3 regions of the Kitasatospora sp. NPDC023176 genome follow, and region 3 is predicted to be linked to each of the others. Evidence: riboswitches for the same ligand, from Rfam matches in the RefSeq annotation. Region 3 holds a riboswitch; each other region holds the start of a gene.
What was found. A riboswitch is a leader RNA that binds a small molecule or an ion and turns the genes downstream of it on or off. The one in region 3 is predicted to bind S-adenosylmethionine.
Positions count from the first base shown of each region.

Region 1: linked by a shared signal. The riboswitch ahead of ACZ3YL_RS21285 (aminotransferase class V-fold PLP-dependent enzyme) and the one ahead of ACZ3YL_RS20925 (IclR family transcriptional regulator) in region 3 are both predicted to bind S-adenosylmethionine.
Region 2: linked by a shared signal. The riboswitch ahead of thrC (threonine synthase) and the one ahead of ACZ3YL_RS20925 (IclR family transcriptional regulator) in region 3 are both predicted to bind S-adenosylmethionine.

Region 1 covers NZ_JBVHIP010000015.1:63,125-67,570, reverse strand. Annotated here, with positions in the region: gene ACZ3YL_RS21295 (rhomboid family intramembrane serine protease) at 1-50, shown strand, start outside; gene ACZ3YL_RS21290 (Lrp/AsnC ligand binding domain-containing protein) at 92-373, shown strand; gene ACZ3YL_RS21285 (aminotransferase class V-fold PLP-dependent enzyme) at 377-1,741, opposite strand; SAM riboswitch class IV at 1,795-1,912, opposite strand; gene trpD (anthranilate phosphoribosyltransferase) at 2,091-3,167, opposite strand; gene ACZ3YL_RS21275 (response regulator) at 3,286-3,711, opposite strand; gene ctaE (aa3-type cytochrome oxidase subunit III) at 4,109-4,446, shown strand, end outside.
Region 2 covers NZ_JBVHIP010000007.1:304,462-308,907, forward strand. Annotated here, with positions in the region: gene thrC (threonine synthase) at 24-1,331, opposite strand; SAM riboswitch class I at 1,349-1,484, opposite strand; gene ACZ3YL_RS14065 (glucosyl-3-phosphoglycerate synthase) at 1,629-2,660, shown strand; gene ACZ3YL_RS14070 (alpha,alpha-trehalose-phosphate synthase (UDP-forming)) at 2,876-4,342, shown strand; gene otsB (trehalose-phosphatase) at 4,344-4,446, opposite strand, start outside.
Region 3 covers NZ_JBVHIP010000014.1:169,932-174,377, reverse strand. Annotated here, with positions in the region: gene ACZ3YL_RS20945 (sialidase family protein) at 1-64, shown strand, start outside; gene ACZ3YL_RS20940 (DUF3995 domain-containing protein) at 132-704, opposite strand; gene ACZ3YL_RS20935 (RNA polymerase sigma factor) at 888-1,394, shown strand; gene ACZ3YL_RS20930 (SRPBCC family protein) at 1,391-1,957, shown strand; gene ACZ3YL_RS20925 (IclR family transcriptional regulator) at 1,990-2,703, opposite strand; SAM riboswitch class I at 2,903-3,045, opposite strand; gene ACZ3YL_RS20920 (hypothetical protein) at 3,337-3,594, shown strand; gene ACZ3YL_RS20915 (class I SAM-dependent methyltransferase) at 3,668-4,446, opposite strand, start outside.

The DNA of each region.
Region 1 (4,446 bases), on a different contig from region 3:
TCCTGTACGCCTGCACCGTGGCCGGACACCCCCCGAGACGCCCCGGCTGAGGCCCGATACGCTGGCCGCACCCCATGAAGGAGCCCGCACAGTGATCACTGCCATCGTCCTGATCAAGACCAGCGTCGACCGCATCCCGGAGATCGCCGAGGCCATCGCCGCGATCGAGGGCGTCAGCGAGGTGTACTCGGTGACCGGCGGCTACGACCTGGTGGCGATGGTCCGGGTGCGCCGCCACGACGACCTGGCCGAGGTCATCCCGGGCCGGCTCAACAAGGTCCCGGGCGTGGCCCACACCGAGACCCAGATCGCCTTCCGCACCTACTCCCAGCACGACCTGGAAGCGGCCTTCGCCCTCGGCCTGGACGAGTAGTCCTCAGCCCTCGCGGCGGCTGTCGGCGACGCAACGGCCGCCCTCGTTGCGGTAGTTCCACGCCGCGCCGTCGGTGACCAGCTCGCGGACGGCGGTCAGGAAACGCTCGATGTGCTCGTCCGGCGTGCCCGCCCCGAAACTCACCCGGATCGCGTTCAGGCTGCGCTCGCCCGGCAGCGAGGGCTCGGGCGCCCCGCACTCGGACACGGCGACGTCCTCGTCCCCGAGCAGGGTCCGCACCAGCGGGTGGGCGCAGAACAGCCCGTCGCGCACCCCGATGCCGTACTCGGCGGACAGCGCGGCCGAGAAGTGCGAGCTGTTCCAGCCCCGGACGACGAAGGACAGCACGCCCACCCGGGCCGAGCCGGCGCCGAACAGGTTCAGCACCCTGACCTCCGGGATCTCCGCCAGCCCGGCCGTCAGCCGGTCGACCAGCTGCCGCTCCCGGGCCTCCAGCGCGTCGAAGCCGGCCTCGGTCAGCGCCCGACAGGCCGAGGCGATCGCGTAGGCCCCGATGACGTTGGGCGAGCCGGCCTCGTGCCGGGCCGGGCCGCTGTGCCACTGCACCGCCACCGAGCCGTCCAGCTCCCGGGCCACCGTGCGGGTCGCCCCGCCGCCGGCCAGGTACGGCTCGGCCGCGTCCAGCCAGTCGGCCCGCCCGGCCAGCACCCCGGCGCCGAACGGCGCGTACAGCTTGTGGCCGGAGAAGGCGATCCAGTCGACGTCCAGCTCGCGCACCGAGACCCGGTGGTGCGGGGCCAGTTGGGCGGCGTCCAGCACCACCCGGGCGCCGTACCGGTGCGCGGTCGCGGTCAGTTCGGCGACCGGCCACAGCTCGCCGGTCACATTGGAGGCGCCGGTGACGCACAGCAGCTTGGGGCCCTCGGGCGCGGCGGCCAGCGCGGCCTCCAGCGCCTCGACCGCCTCGGCCCGCGAGCGCGGCGCCCGCAGGTAGGCGACCTCCAGCCCGGCGTGCGCCCAGGGCAGCAGCGAGGCGTGGTGCTCGGTCTCGAAGGCGAACACCCGGGCGCCGGCCGGCACGGCGGCGGCCAGCAGGTTGAGCGAGTCGGTGGTGGCGCGGGTGAAGACCACCTGGTCGCCCTCGCGCAGGTCGAGGAACTCGGCGACGGTCCGGCGGCTCTGCTCGAACAGGTCGGTGGACAGCTGCGAGAGGTAGCCGGCACCGCGGTGCACGCTGCCGTAGTACGGCGCGTAGGCGGCGACGTCGTCCCACACCCGCTGGAGCGCCGGCGCGCTGGCCGCGTAGTCCAGCGCGGCGTAACCGACCTTCGCACCGCTGGCCAGCGGCACCTGGACGTCGTGGCCGAGAACGGCGAGCGGGGAGCAGAGGTCAACAGAGACCGACATGAGGATGCACTCCTTCTGGGGGTGAGGGACCCCCGGGAGTGCTAGTCATCGGGCGTCCGCGCTTGTCGCGCGGACGGCATGCCCGGCGACCCGGTCCTCACCCAGGGCACCCCGCCACGGACGGAGGGTTGCCGGACAGCCAGCTGGGGCTTGACGCTGTCACTCATGACCTGGCCAAGACTCTAGGTCGGGCGCGTCGGACGGTCAAACAGGTATCCACCATCCGGACTCTGCCTTCGCCCACCCGCCTCCGGGGCGCTCGGGCCCGGTGCCGACGCTCGGGGCACGAGAGCGGGCCCACGCGCGAGGGCCCGCACCGGAAAACCGGCACGGGCCCTCAACTACCGCCTCAGATCCGGCTGGTGGCCTCCGACCAGCGCCGCAGCAGGTCCTGCGCCCGGCCCGAGTCGATCGCCTCGGCCGCCCGCGCCATGCCCGCCGCGAGCTGCTCGGACAGCGGCGCGTCGCCGAGGTCGAGCGCGACCAGCGCCGCCGCGGTGTTCAGCAGTACGGCGTCCCGCACCGGCCCGCGCTCCCCGGCCAGCAGCCGGCGCGCGACCTCGGCGTTGTAGGCGGCGTCGGCCCCGCGCAGCGTCTCGATGCCGACCAGTTCGATGCCGACGTCCCGCGGGTCGAAGGCGGTCTCGGTGACCACCCCGTCGCGCACCACCCAGACCCGCGACGTGGTGGTGATGGTCAGCTCGTCCAGCCCGTCGTCACCGCGGAACACCAGCGCCGTCGCCCCGCGCCGGGCGAGCACCCCGGCGATCAAGCCGGACAGCCGGGTGTCGAAGCAGCCGATGGCGTGCGAGGTGACCTTCGCCGGATTGGTCAGCGGGCCGAGGATGTTGAACGCGGTGGGCACCCCGAGGTCGCGCCGCGCGGTGGCGGCGTGCCGCATCGAGGGGTGGAACCTCGCCGCGAAACAGAAGGTGAGTCCGACCTCCTCGGCCACCTCGGCCACCCGCCGGGGGGAGAGGTCCAGCGCCACCCCGAGCTTCTCCAGCACGTCCGAGGACCCGCTGGACGAGGAGGCGGCCCGGTTGCCGTGCTTGACCACCTTCGCCCCGGCCGCCGCCGCGACGATCGCCGACATGGTCGAGATGTTGACGGTCTTCGCCCGGTCGCCGCCGGTGCCGACGATGTCGACCGCCGGGCCGGGGATCTCCAGCGGCTCGGCGTGCTCGTACATCGCGTCCACCAGGCCGGCGATCTCGTCGACCGTCTCGCCCTTGGCCCGCAGCGCCACCATGAACCCGGCCACCTGGACGGGGGACGCCTCGCCGCTCATGATCCGGTCCATCGCCCACGCGGTGGACGAGCGGTCGAGGTCCTCCCCCTTCAACAGCGCCGCCAGGAGGTCCGGCCAGGTGCGGACCACCTGCGCGGGGTCGGTACCACCGTTCGCAGGGTTCACGTTCACCATGGCTGACTCCAGCTGTTGTCGGTTCCCCGCTCGGGGGGACGTCCGTACGGATGGAGCCAGCCTATCGAGCGGCGGGGTCCCTACGGCCCCGTCTTCTCTAGTACTGAGACGGCACTGTTCAACGCGTGGCGGGGGCCCGCTTGGCCAACCGGGCCCGCAGCAGGGTGGCGACCGCCTCGGCCAGCGCCACCGGGTCCACCGGGCGGGAGATCGCGGCATCGGCCCGGCTCCAGGCGGCGAGCCAGGAGTCCTGGGGCCGGCCGATCAGCACCAGCACCGGCGGGCAGCCGTAGATCTCGTCCTTGAGCTGTCGCCCGAGGCCGAGCCCGCCGGCCGGCACCGCCTCGCCGTCCAGCACGCAGAGGTCGACGCCGCCCTTCTCCAGCGCCTTGAGCACCGCGGGGGTGGTCGCGCATTCGAGGTAGGACAGCTCCGGAAGATCCTCGGCGGGCCGACGGCCGAGCGCCGTCAGCACCTGCTCGCGGGTGTTGCGGTCGTCGCTGTAGACGAGGACGGTGAGCGTCTCGTCGGTCGTGTACGCCATGGACCCTGCTCCCTCAAGTGTGATCCGGACCACGTTCACCTGATCCGGATGCTACCCCCGTTTCGCCCGTCGCCGGTCCCCCTCGCGCACGTTCCCCCTCAAGCCGCCGCGCCCACGGCTCACCCGCCCGGAGGACGGCCCGTCACCCGGGCCGGCCAGGTCCACCCGGACAGCCGATGGCGCACTCCCCTCCCCTACAACCCGACGCTGCGCCGACCGTGCAACGACGCGCCGGGCAAGGGGGTAGCGGGCCGTCCCGAGGAACCGTCAGAAAAGGGACACGCCGCTGACCGGCCGCCGTCCGGACACCCCGTCGGCCCTCAAGCGGGCATACCGCACGCACCGGACACTCCGAGGGACACCCCCCGACGTGAAGACGGAATAAGGGACCGACATAATGTCCGTCGTGGCGACAGCAACAGCAACAGAAACCGGGCACGCGCACGGATCGGTCAATCGACCGAACATGGTCAGCGTCGGAACGATCGTCTGGCTCAGTTCCGAGCTGATGTTCTTCGCGGCCCTCTTCGCGATGTACTTCACGCTCCGCTCCGTCAAGGGAGCCGAGTTCTGGGCCGAGAAGGCGCACGCCCTCAACGTGACGTTCTCCTCGATCAACACCACCGTCCTGGTGCTCTCCTCGCTCACCTGCCAGCTCGGCGTGTTCGCCGCCGAGCGCGGTGACGTGAAGAAGCTCCGCGGTTGGTTCATCCTCACGTTCTTCATGGGCGCGAT
Region 2 (4,446 bases), on a different contig from region 3:
CTCCTTGCGGGGTGGGAGGCGGTTCAGGCGGACGCGAGGCCGGCGGAGTGGAAGGCGTCCAGGGTCGGCCGGATGACGGCGGTCATGCCCGCCTCGGAGACGGCGTCCAGCGTCTTCAGGCCGTCGCCCGTGTTGATCGCGACGGTCTCCTTGGCCGGATCCAGCTGACCGGTCTCGACCAGCTTCTTCAGCACGCCGACGGTCACCCCGCCCGCGGTCTCGGCGAAGATCCCCTCGGTGCGGGCCAGCAGCCGGATCGCCGCCACGACCTCCGCGTCCGTGACGTCCTCGACCGCGCCGCCCGTGCGACGGGCGATGTCCAGCACGTACGGGCCGTCCGCCGGGTTGCCGATCGCCAGCGACTTGGCGATGGTGTCCGGCTTCACCGGCTTGATCACGTCTCGCCCGGCCTTGAACGCCGCCGACACCGGCGAGCAGCCCTCCGCCTGGGCACCGAAGATCCGGTACGGCCGGTCCTCCACCAGACCCAGCTTGATCAGCTCCTGCAGCCCCTTGTCGATCTTCGTCAGCTGGGAGCCCGAGGCGATCGGGATGACGATCTGCTCCGGCAGCCGCCAGCCGAGCTGCTCACAGATCTCGTACGCCAGCGTCTTGGAACCCTCGCCGTAGTACGGCCGCAGGTTGACGTTCACGAAGCCCCAGCCCTCGCCGGCCGGATCCCCGATCAGCTCCGAGCAGAAGCGGTTCACATCGTCGTAGGTGCCCTCGATGCCCACCAGCTCACCGCCGTACACCCCGGCCATCACGACCTTGCCCTGCTCCAGGTCGTGCGGGATGAACACGCAGGAACGGAACCCGGCCCGGGCCGCCGCCGCGCCCACCGCGCCGGCCAGGTTGCCGGTCGAGGAGCAGGACAGCGTGGTGTACCCGAACGCCCGGGCCGCCTCGATCGCACACGCGACCACCCGGTCCTTGAACGAGTGGGTCGGGTTGCCGGAGTCGTCCTTGATGTGCAGCTGCGCCGTGAACCCGAGCTCCCGGCCCAGGTTGTCCGCCTTCACCAGCGGAGTCCAGCCGGGGTTCAGATTGGGCTTCGACGCCACATCGGCCGGCACCGGCAGCAGCGGCGCGTAACGCCAGATGGACGCGGGGCCGGCTTCGATCCGCTTGCGCAGCTCCTCGGCGCGCTCGCCGCCGAACTCGTACGCGATCTCCAGCGGCCCGAAGCACTCCAGGCAGGCGAAGCTGGGGCCGAGCGGGAAGCGGGTTCCGCACTCCCGACACGACAGGGCGGCGGCGGGGCCGAGGTCGACGGGCTGGGATCCCTGCGGCCGAAGGCCGGGGGAGGGTGCGGCAGTGTCGATAGCCATGATGGCGGAGGCCTCTCTCCTCATCTTCCCCGTGGCGCGGACGCACCACAGGCCGGAATTGGCACCTGTCCCGCCGGGGCCTGTCGACGACAGCCGCGCGAGAAGGTTGCCGGGACGTCAACGGGCCGTTCCCTCAGTCCCTCTGGATGAGCTTGTGAAGTTATGGTTCAGCGGCGACCCCGGCGTGCGAAGGTCCGACCGCTGTACGAAGACTGTATCCGAAGGCGTCAACCCTGAACGGGACCGTCCGCCACGCGAGATGAGCCGTTCCACCCGATCCCGCCGAGGAGAGTCACCGTGCCCGCCGAACCGACCCCCGCACTCCTCCCGCAGGCGGCGTCCTGGCTCCGCCGCCGCTCGTGGAGCGCGGCCGAGCGGCCGGTGCACACCCTGCTGGAGGCCAAGCAGCGCACCGGCCGCACCGTCAGCGTCGTCCTCCCGGCGCTCGACGAGGAGGCCACCGTCGGCGACATCGTCCGCACCGTCCGCCGCGAGCTGATGGAACGGGTCCCGCTGGTCGACGAACTCGTCGTGGTGGACTCCGGCTCCACCGACGCCACCGCCGCCGTCGCCGAAGCGGCGGGCGCCCGGGTGGAGCAGCGCGACCGGATCCTCCCCCGGCTGCCCGCCGTCCCCGGCAAGGGCGAGGTGCTCTGGCGCTCCCTGCTGGTCACCCGCGGCGACATCGTCTGCTTCATCGACGCCGACCTGCGCGAGTTCGACCCGGCCTTCGTCTCCGGCATCGTCGGCCCGCTGCTGACCGACGAGTCCATCCACCTGGTCAAGGCCATGTACGACCGCCCGCTGGAGACCGACAGCGGCGCGATCGTCCCGGCCGGCGGCGGCCGCGTCACCGAACTCGTCGCCCGGCCCCTCCTCAACCTCCACTGGCCGGAACTCGCCGGCTTCGTCCAGCCGCTCGGCGGCGAGTACGCGGCCCGCCGCTCACTCCTCGAACGGCTGCCCTTCCCCACCGGCTACGGCGTCGAACTCGGCCTGCTGGTCGACGCGTTGGAACTGGTCGGACTGGACGCCCTGGCCCAGGTCGACGTCGGCGTCCGGCACCACCGCCACCAGGACGGCCAGGCCCTCGGCCGGATGGCCGCCACCATCTACCGCACCGCCCTCGAACGCCTCGACCGCACCCACCGCCTCAAGGCCTCCGCCGACCTCGTCCACCCCCACCTCACCCAGTTCAGCCGCGCCCCGGAATCCCTCCCCCAGCCTTCGGCCGGCGGGACCCCCATCTTCGTCCCCCACACCCACCCCGTCACGGCCCTGGAACGCCCCCCGATGCACACCCTCCCCGAATACGCCACCCGCCACTAGGGGCCCGTCTTCGCACTCCCGCCTGCGGGCCGACGCCGGTGCACGCACCTCGCCGCGTTGTCGTCGGTCGCCCGATGCTCCGCATCGCCTCCCTCCTCCGCCTTGCGATGCACGCACCCCAACACCGCCCCGCCCGCCCTCCGGGCGAACGACGGGAGTGCGAAGACGGGCCCCAGACGGGTTTGCCACCCCGACCCCCCGGCAACATCCCAACCATGGGCGATCTCACGACCGAACGTTCGAGTGCGACCGGCACCGCCCCCGTTCTGGTGGCCTCCAACCGGGGACCGGTGTCCTTCAGCACCGCCGACGACGGCACGCTGACCCTGCGCCGCGGCGGCGGAGGCCTGGTCTCCGGCCTGTCCGCGATCGACGACCCCACCGCCGTCTGGGTCTGCGCCGCACTCAACGACGCCGACCGCAGAGCCGCCCGGGAAGCCCCCGACGGCCGCCTCGACCTCGCCGGGCACGAGGTCGGCGGCCAGGCCGTCCGGATGCTCGACATCGACCCCCAGACCTTCGCCCACGCCTACAACGGCGTCGCCAACTCCACCCTCTGGTTCGTCCACCACCTGCTCTACGCGACCCCCACCGCGCCCTCCTTCGACGCCGGCTTCCGCACCGAATGGGCCGCCTACCAGGCGTACAACACCGCCTTCGCCGACGCCCTCGCCACCGAAGCCGCCCCGAACGCCGCGGTCCTGGTGCAGGACTACCACCTGTCCCTCACCCCGGCCCTGCTCCGCGCGGCCCGCCCCGACCTGCGGATCGGCCACTTCTCCCACACCCCCTGGGCCCCGCCCGAGTACTACCGGCTGCTCCCCGACGACGTCGCCCGGGCCGTCCTGACCGGCATCCTCGGCGCCGACCGGGCCGGCTTCCTCACCGAACGCTGGGCCCGCGCCTTCGCCGCCTGCTGCGCCGACCTGCTCGGCGCCACCGTCGACCACGAGGCACTCACCGTCACCCACGAGGGCCGCACCACCCACCTCGGCGTCCACGCCCTCGGCGCCGACGCCGACTTCCTGCGCGACCGCGCCCACCGCCCCGACGTGGACGAACGCCTCACCGCCCTCCGTACGGCCGTCGGCGACCGCCGCACCATCGTCCGGGTCGACCGCACCGAGCTGAGCAAGAACATCGTCCGCGGCCTCCAGGCCTACCGGCACCTGCTCTGCACCCGCCCCGAATGGCACGACCGGGTGGTGCACATCGCCTTCGCCTACCCGTCCCGCACCGACCTCGCCGAGTACCGCGACTACACCGCCGCGGTCCAGCGGCTCGCCGACGAGATCGACACCGAGTTCGCCACCCCCACCTGGCAACCCCTGATCCTGCACGTCAACGACGACTTCCCGCGCTCCCTCGCCGCCTACCGCCTCGCCGACGTGGCCCTGGTCAACCCGATCCGGGACGGCATGAACCTGGTCGCCAAGGAAGTCCCCGTCGTCTCCGACCACGGCTGCGCCCTCGTCCTCTCCCGCGAGGCCGGCGCCCACGCCGAACTCAAGGACGACGCCCTCACCGTCAATCCCTACGACGTCATCGCCACCGCCGAGGCCCTGCACACCGGCCTCACCATGAGCCCGGAGGAGCGCGCCGACCGCACCAAGCGCCTCGCCGCGGCGGCCACCGCGCTCCCCCCGCAGCAGTGGTTCCTCGACCAGCTCAACGCCCTCTGACTCAGGCCGCGCCGAGCGCCTCCCCCAGGGCCGTCAACAACTCCACCACGCCCTCGGGCCCGTCGACCACCAGATCCGCCCGGTCGGCGAGCTCGCGCACCGGC
Region 3 (4,446 bases):
CCCGGCGGCGCACGCCGCGGCACCCGCCACCACCGCGCGCGCCGTCCAGCACCTGCGGCGCTGAGCGAGACCGGGCAGGACGGCGTCCCACGGCTCCGGGAGCCGCGGGGCGCCGTCCTCGTTCCGTGGGGTCAGGCCCGCACCGTCCGGGCCCGGTCCGCACGGGCGACCGCCGCCGGCCCGCCTGTCTCCGCCCCGCCCACCGCCGGCCCGCCCGTCGCCGCCCCGCCCGCAACCGCCCCGCCCACCACTGCCCCGCCTGCGGCCGAGACCTGCCAGGCGGCCCGGCCGAGCAGCAGGCAGAGCGGGGTGTACAGCAGCAGGTTGAGCCAGTAGAAGGTGTCGCCCGGGTCCGCCCAGGCGCCGGTCACCCAGACGAGTCCGGCAGTGCCCCGGGCGAGCAGCCCGGCGGCCACCGCCCGGCTCGCCCAGCGCGGCAGCACGGCGGGCAGCCGGCGGGCCAGGGCCGGCAGCCGTCCGCCCTGGACCAGCACCAGCGTCGCGCCGGAGAGGAGCGTCCCGGCGAGCGGGAGCAGCGTCTGCGGCGTGAACGGCACCTGGGTGTTGAGCACCAGCTGCGAGAGCCGGGTGGTGCCGTCCACCGGCCAGGTCCGTCCGGTGGCCCAGTAGAGGTGGACCAGACCGTCCACCGCCAGCACCGCGCCGACCGCGGTGGCCCTGCTGCGGATCTTCGTCGACTTCATGCCGTCACCTCGCGGAGTGTCAGGACGCTTGGACACCAGGAGGAGCACCCCGCCGGCCGATCCGTTCCTGTGACGAGGAACACTGCCGTCGGGCGGAAGCCGCGCGGAACCTTTCGCCCTCCCGGGGCCTCCCTCCACGGACCCCCTCGTTTGCCCCTCGACGGAGAGAGCGGAGAGCGCACCATGCAGGAGCCACCGCCCGGCCTAGCCGAGCTGGTCCGGGCCGCCCAGGGCGGCGACCGACTCGCGGCCGGCCGGCTGCTGGACCTGATCACCCCGTACGTCCGCCGGCTCTGCGGCCCGATCGCCCTGGACGACGGCGCCGACGCGACCCAGGAGGCGCTCATCGTGGTCTTCCGCAAGCTGCGCCAACTGCGGGAACCGGCGGCGCTGTACGGCTGGGTGCGGGCCATCGCCGTCCGGGAGGCGGTGCGGTACGCCACCCGGGCGACGCGCTCGCGGCCCGCCGAACTGAGTGAAGTGCCCGCGCCCGGTGACCCCCAGCTCGCCGCGGACATCCGCGACGTGCTGTCCCGGCTCTCCCCCGAACACCGCGCGGTCCTGCTGATGCGCGACCTGGAGGGCCTCGACGAACGACAGACCGCGGCGCTGCTCGCGGTCGCACCCGGGACGGTCAAGTCCCGTCTCTCCCGGGCCCGGCTCAGCTTCCGAAAGGCGTGGCAGCAGTGACCGACAGCCCGATCCCCGAGATGCCGCGCATTCCACAGCCGCCGCAGTGGCCCGTCGCCGACTTCGACCCGGTCCGGCGGCTGCGGGTGATCGCCGCGACCGCACCCGGAGCGGCACGGATCGGCGAGACCGTCCTGGACGCGCCGTTCGAACGGGTCTGGGCGCTCGCCCAGGACCTGGAGCGCACGATGCCGCTCTGGATCCCGGACGTCCGCACCGTGCGGCTCACCCCGTCCGAGCCGGCCGGCCCGCCCACCGCCGGCCCACCCACCGCCGGCCCACCCACCGCCGATTCGCTCCGGACCGCCTCGCTGCAAGCCCGGATCCACGGCCACACCCGGCTGCGGGCGACCTTCGGGATCGACCTCGCCCCCGGCTGGTGCCTGATGCAGAGCCGTCTGGTCCTCGGCGGGATGGCGGCCCGCCCGGAGACCGACCGCACCACCCGCTTCGCCTTCCTCGGCGGCCTGCGCTTCCCCGGGGCGCGCCTCCTCGCCCCGGCGCTGCGCCCGTTCACCGGGGATCCGCTGGCCCGGTTCGCCGCCCTGCTGGACGAGGGGTAGCGGATACCCCGTGCTGACCGCGGGCACGCCGGTCAGGAGCGGCGCAGCGCCTCGGACAGGTGGCCGGCCGCCTCGAGGACCGCCTGGGAGAGGCGGGCACCGGGGTGCCGGGTGAGCCGTTCGATCGGGCCCGAGACGGAGACGGCGGCCACTACCCGCCCGGCCGGGCCGCGGACGGGCGCGGCGACGGAGGCGACGCCGGGCTCGCGTTCGCCGACGGCCTGGGCCCAGCCCCGGCGCCGCACTCCGCTGAGGGCGGTGGCGGTGAAGCGGGCGCCCTTGAGGCCCCGGTGGAGGCGCTCGGGCTCCTCCCAGGCGAGCAGCACCTGGGCGGCGGACCCGGCCTTCATCGGGAGGGCCAGACCGACGGGGACGGTGTCGCGCAGGCCGAAGAGCCGCTCGGCCGCCGCCACGCAGACCCGGACCTCGCCCTGCCGGCGGTAGAGCTGGGCGGTCTCGCCGGTGAGGTCGCGCAGCTGGGTGAGGACCGGGCCGGCGGCGGTCAGCAGGTGGTCCTCACCGGCGGCGGCCGACAGTTCGGCGAGCCGCGGCCCGAGGACGAACCGGCCCTGCAGGTCACGCCCGAGCAGGCGGTGGTGTTCCAGTGCGACGGCGATCCGGTGGGCGGTCGGCCGGGCCAGGCCGGTGGCGTCGACCAGTCCGGCCAGGGTGGCCGGGCCGGCCTCCAGGGTGCCGAGGATCGAGGTGATCTTGTCGAGCACGCCGACACCGCTCGTGTTCTCCATGGACGGGTACTCCAGTCTCAGATCCCGTGGGCCGTGGGTGGGTCCGGCTCACGGGCGCTCCGGTGGGGTGGGAGCGGGGTGGTCAGCGAGGACAGGCCTGCGAAGCGGGCCGAATGCCTGCGCCGGACACGAGATGGGTACGCGAAAGGGCCGGGGCGGGAAGCGCCCGGGCGAAGGACAGCACAGAGAGCACCGTGTCTCCTCATCTTTCCCGCGCCACGTTGGCGACAGGCCGGAGTTGGCACTGACCCCGGACAACACGGCGCGTACTTCGGACGCCGGGTCGAACGGGGAGTTGCCGGGGCTTCGTAGGGCCGGTCCCTCCACCCCTCTGGATGATTCGCGGAGAACCATACAAGATTCCCCGGGTGCCCCGCCAAACCTTTTCCACACCCTCCACACCCGGAGCCTCCGCAACCGCCTGCCCTGCCGGGAATCCCGGCGCCCCGCCGCGAGGACGCGACGCACCCGGCGGAGCACGGCCAGGTCCGTCAGCGGATCGTTGTCGACGGCCACTCCTCCACCGCTGGGCGCCGATCATCCTCGGGCGCACCATCACCGCCGGCCGTCCATGGGGCCGCCGTCGCCCGGCCGTGGTGATCAGCGGCGCCCGGGCACGGAAGAATGCGACGGGTGACCAGCACTCAGCCACTTCCCCGGGGCCTCACCGCCCTGATCCCCGACGCCCGCGCCCGGGCCACGCCCGGTGAGCGGGCCGCCTCCCAACTCCTCCACCTGCGCGAGGCGACCGTGCCCGTGCCGGTCCTCGCCGCGGCCGTCGAGCTGATCGCCCCTCAGCTGCAGGACCCCGACCCGGCCACCCGCGCGGCCGCCACCGCCGTGCACACCCGGCTGCTCACCGCCATCGAGGACGCCGCACCGGGCCGGTAGCCGGAAGGCCCAGGGGAGTTCGCCTGGGCGTTCGATCGAACACCGATGTCTGAGCCGTCCGGCCCCCCGGGGTTCAGACCCGGGCGCTCCGGGCCCGGCGGACGGTGAGCATGTCCTGGGTGTGGCCGATGGCGTAGCTGCCGTCGGGCTGGGCGAAGTGCTGTCGGACGTAGGCGGTGAGGGCGGCCCGGGTGGGGCGGGGGTCGAGGGTGGCGAGGTCGGCGACGTTGACCATGAACTCGGCGACGTCGACGGCCTCGGCGAGGTGGGGCGTGCGGTAGTGGAGGTCGAGGGTCTCCAAGGCGTAGGTGTGGGTGGGGTGGTGGGCGCGCAGACCATCGAGGAGGGCGCTCAGGTCGTAGCGCACGCCGGTGAAGTGGGCGGCCATCCGCATGCAGGGGCTCTCGGGGTTCTGCAGGACGACCAGCAGGGTGCCGCCGGGGGCCGTCCACTCGATGGCGCGGGTGACGGTGGGGAGCCAGTCGGACTCCGGGACGTAGTAGAGCACGTGGGAGAGGTGGACCAGGTCGGCCGGCTCGGACGGCTCGGCGCGGTCCAGCGGCTCGGGCAGGACGCGGGCGCCCGGGCAGGCGGCGATGAGCTTCTCCCGCATGGCGGCGCTCGGTTCGACGGCGATCGTGCGGTCGAAGTACCGGGCCAGGTGGGCGGTGGTGCGGCCGTCGCCCGCGCCGAGGTCCAGCAGCACCCGGCGGTGCGGGAGGCCGGTGGCGACCTCGCTCAGCCGGGCGTGGGTGCGCGGCTTCTCGTCGGTGCCGGCGAGGAAGAGGTCGAAGGCCCGGCGGTAGTCGGTGCCGGAGGTGTCCAGCACGCGGACCGGATCGGTGTCGTCGG